Regions from separate parts of the Kitasatospora sp. NPDC001175 genome, predicted to be linked through region 2. Evidence: riboswitches for the same ligand, from Rfam matches in the RefSeq annotation. Region 2 holds a riboswitch; the other holds the start of a gene.
The links. A riboswitch is a leader RNA that binds a small molecule or an ion and turns the genes downstream of it on or off. The one in region 2 is predicted to bind cyclic di-AMP.
Positions count from the first base shown of each region.

Region 1 (2,196 bases), on a different contig from region 2:
CGCCGACCGGGCGCGCCTGTTCGCCATCACCACTGCGGCGGACGGCGTGGTCCTGACCACCGTCGGCGGCGAGGAGTCCGCCGCGGCGGCCGGGATCACCGGCGTACTGCTGGCCGCCCGGCTCGCGGTACCCGTGGTGGCCGCCGCCCTGGACGTGCCGGGTTCGGTCGCCGCCGCGGTCGAGCACCTGAAGGCCACCGGATCCCAGCGGCCGGCACTGGCCCCGCTGGTGATCGGCCCCGAGGCCGATCCCGAGCTGCTGGCCGCGGCAGCCGAGGAGACCGGCTGCCCGAGCGCGGCCCCGCTCGGCGCCTACCCGACCGTCGGTCAGCTGATCGCGTCCACCTACCTGGCCGCGCTCAACATCCCGGGCCCGGGCGAGGCCCCGGCCGTCGTCGCGGAGCAGCCCGCCGACTGAGCACCCGACAAGACCGTACGAGAGGCCCCCGCGAGGGGCCTCTCGGCGTTTCCGGGATCCCCAGGGGTCCGCGGCCCCGCTCGGCCCAGGTCGAGCGGGGTGCGGACCCCTGGAGCCGTGCGGCCGGAGTCGGATGGCGAATTGGCAAACCCCCGCGCGACATTTGCCGCATCGACTCGCAATTCGGACATTTGCCATCACCCTCTCCAGTGGGCCACATTGACCCGGACCCCACTCCCCATCAGGGCTTTTCAAAACCTTCACAACTGGTCGCCCCGACCCCCCGAAAATGCCGCGGCATCACCTGAAAGGAAGGCAGATTCCCACTCGGGCCGCATACCTGAAAGAGCCCCATCGGATTCCCTGGAAATGCCGGCGTGCATTCGATCTTGAGGAATCCGCGAATGGCCTGTGAGGGAACTCACAGGTGTTTGCGGATTCAACTTAAGTCTGCTTAACGTGCTCTCCGTTCGTTGACACACGGACCCAGCTCTTCCGGAACGCCGAGTCCTGCCGCCGGAGCAGCTGGCACCGCAGAACGCACCGACGGCAGGGGCGGGGGAACCAGGTAAGTCGCCCGAGAGCCGGCCAGTATTCGGCCGGTTCCGGGCTAGGGGTGAAGCCGTGCGCAGCACGGCCGGGCAACTCCAGCCCGAATCCGACAGCTCACCTCGCAGGCGTGGGAGAGGAACGCACCTTCATGCTGCCCATCAACGCCAACAAGCGTGCTCGCCGTCTGATCGCCGCCACGGGTGTGGTCGGTCTCGGCCTGTCGATCCCCGCCCTCGCTGCCTCCGGTGCCTCCGCCGCTTCCGTCTCCACCTGGGACAAGGTCGCCCAGTGCGAGAGTGGCGGCAACTGGAGCATCAACACCGGCAACGGCTTCTACGGTGGCCTGCAGTTCACCGCCTCCACCTGGGCCGCCTTCGGTGGCACCCAGTACGCCCCGCAGGCCAACCTGGCGACCAAGGCGCAGCAGATCGCCATCGCCGAGAAGGTCCTCGCCTCGCAGGGCCCCGGCGCCTGGCCGGTCTGCTCGGTCAAGGCCGGTCTGACCAAGGACAGCGCTCCTGCCCAGGTCGACACCTCCGCGCCGGCCGCTGCCCCGGCTCCCGCCGCCCCGGCTACCCCGGCTCCGGCCGCCACGCCGAAGAGCGCCCCGGCCGCCGCCCCGCAGGCCGCGAGCGGCGCCAAGTACACCGTGGTGGCGGGCGACTGGCTGTCGTCCATCGCGACCAAGAACAATGTCGATGGCGGCTGGCAGAAGCTGTACGACCTCAACAAGTCGGTGCTGCCCCAGGGTCCGGACATGATCTTCCCCGGCCAGCAACTGGCGCTCGGCAGCACCTCGGCCGCCGCTCCGAAGCAGGACACCCAGAAGCCGGCCGCCAAGCCGAGCAGCTCCAGCACCCCGGCTCCGGCGCCGGCTCCGGCCAAGCCCGCCACCCCGGCTCCGGCCGCGACCGCGACCGGCAGCAAGGCCGCCGCGGTCAACTTCGCGCTCTCCAAGGTCGGCCAGGCCTACGTCTACGGCGGCAGCAGCGACGGCGGCTGGGACTGCTCCGGTCTGACCCAGGCCGCCTACCGCCAGGCCGGCATCTCGCTGCCGCGCGTCGCCGCCGACCAGGCCGACGTCACCACCAAGGTGTCGCTGGACAAGCTGCAGCCGGGCGACCTGCTGTTCTGGTCCAACAACGGCAGCAACTCGGGTGTCTACCACGTCGCCATCTACATCGGTGACGGCAAGTACGTCGAGGCCGCCAACCCGAAGGCGGGCG
Region 1 is NZ_JBSFJU010000049.1:13,412-15,607, forward strand. Features, by position in the region: gene ACWDAK_RS28460 (sirohydrochlorin chelatase) at 1-418, shown strand, start outside; cyclic di-AMP (ydaO/yuaA leader) riboswitch at 941-1,113, shown strand; gene ACWDAK_RS28465 (transglycosylase family protein) at 1,098-2,196, shown strand, end outside.
Region 1: another riboswitch for cyclic di-AMP. It lies ahead of ACWDAK_RS28465 (transglycosylase family protein); the one in region 2 lies ahead of ACWDAK_RS13875 (transglycosylase family protein).

Region 2 (2,196 bases):
GCTCGACCGGCTCGCCGAGATCCTCTCCGCCGAGTACCAGGCCCACTCGGTGGCCGGTCCCGGCGAGCGCACCGTGATCGACGTGGTACCGGCCTCGCTCGGCGGTGACGGCGGCGGCTGGCGGGTCCGCTACGTCCCCTTCAACGGCGGCGGTGTCGTTCCCTCCGATCTCGTCGGCCGCAGTGAGCGGCGCCGGATCGCGGTCACCCTGGGCACGGTGCTCACCGAGTACGCCGGTGTCAACCCGATCGCCTGGCTCACCGAGCAGGCCGCCGAGGTCGACGCGGACTTCCTGCTCGCCGTCGGCAGCGCCGACCTGAGCCCGCTGGGCACCCTGCCCGACAACATCCGTCCGCTCCCGTGGACGCCGCTGGCCGAGCTCCTCGACGTCAGCGACGCCGTGATCCACCACGGCGGTTCCGGGACCATGCTCACCGCCGCCGTCGCCGGCGTGCCGCAGCTGATCCTGCCGCAGGGCGCCGACCACTTCATCAACGTGGACGCCGCCGTGGCCAAGGGGTACGGGCTGCGTTCGGACAGCGACTCGGTGGACGCCACGCTGCTCACCCGGCTGCTCGACGACAAGACCCTGCGCGACGCGGCTGCCGCCCTGCAGGACGAGATCGACGAACTGCCGTCGCCGGCAGCCCTGGTCGGCGACTTCGAGCGGCTGTACCGCGAGACCCGCTGAGCACCGCCCGATCCGTCACGTCCGCCGAGGGGCGCGGGAACCAGCATGACCGCACATCTCCGAGGTGCGTGGTCGCCCACGCTGGTCCGCGCGCCGCTCAGCGGTGTTCCTGCACCCGACAGTGGGCTCGGCGAACTCCTCGGTCAGCGGCGAGGCACGCGTCCCGCACCAGGCGAGGCGGACCTGGTGCGGGGCGACACCGGTGATCGGGAGGTGCACGATCTCGGGGCGCGGGCGGGCGGGCGCGGTCGAACGGCGGCCCCGGTACAGCAGCGGCACACCCAACTCCGCTCCCCGCTCTGAGTGTCCATGCGGAGCCGGCCCCGGGCTCGTGGGCAGCAGCAGAGCCGGAGTCCAGTGGAAGGCTGAACGAATGTCGTGATTTTTGTGTGATGCACCGGATGCGGGCTTGTTATCCAGGTGATGATCCCTCTAATCTCCCTGCAGTTCGCCGTTGCGGACTCCCGGACGCAGTACGCCGAGTCCTGCCCATTCGCGCTCCGGGACATCGAGCACACCCTGGGCAGGAGCGGGGGAACCAGGTCAGTCGCCGTCCCCCACGGCTTGGGGTGAAGCCGCGTACCCACGCGGCCGGGCCACCTCCCGGTCCGAACCCGACAGCTCACCTCGTAGGCGTACGGAGAGGAATGTTCCGTGGTCTTTTCCGGCTCTGGCCGCCACCGCCGTCCCACCCAGGCCGACCGCGCCATCGCCGCCGCCGGCGTGGCGAGCGTGGGTCTGGCGCTCCCGCTGCTCACCGCTTCCGGGGCACACGCCGCGCCCGTCAAGACCTGGGACGCCGTGGCCCAGTGCGAAACCGGCGGCAACTGGAGCGCTGACGACGGCCAGGGCCACTACGGCGGCCTCGGTCTGACGCAGCGCGCCTGGGTCTCGCACGGTGGCGACAAGTACGCCGCCGAGCCCGACCACGCCACCAGGAGCCAGCAGATAGCCGTGGCCGAGCGGGTCCTCGAAGACTCCGGCACCGGCCTCTGGCCCAACTGCGCCGCGCAGGCCGGTCTGACCGATCAGGGCGGCAAGGGCGGCCGGCACGATGACGGTGACAAGGGCCGTCAGAACGATGACGGCGACAAGGCCGGTACCGCGCCCGGTTCGCAGGCTTCGGCCACGCCCACGCCGGCCCCCGCGCCTGACGCCCCGGCGGCCGCCCCCACTCCGAGCGTGCCTTCCGCCGACACCACTCCGCCCGGCACCCCAGCTCCGACCTTCCCCGGCCGCGCGGGCTACGACCCGGCCGCCGGCGTGTACTGGTACCAGGACAACGGCGTCTGGCACTGGACCGTCCAGCACGACATCTACATCAAGCACATGGACAGCGCGGCGGCCACCGCCCAGCCGAGCGCCGGCACCGACACCACCTCGCCGAGCCCGGCGGCTCCGGGCACCTCGCAGCCGGCGCAGCCGGGCGTCCCGACGACGGGGGCCACCCCCTCGATGCCGGCGACCGGCACCCCCGCCCCCGGCTCCGCGACCGGTACCCCGCA
Region 2 is NZ_JBSFJU010000015.1:53,757-55,952, forward strand. Features, by position in the region: gene ACWDAK_RS13870 (nucleotide disphospho-sugar-binding domain-containing protein) at 1-691, shown strand, start outside; cyclic di-AMP (ydaO/yuaA leader) riboswitch at 1,197-1,341, shown strand; gene ACWDAK_RS13875 (transglycosylase family protein) at 1,346-2,196, shown strand, end outside.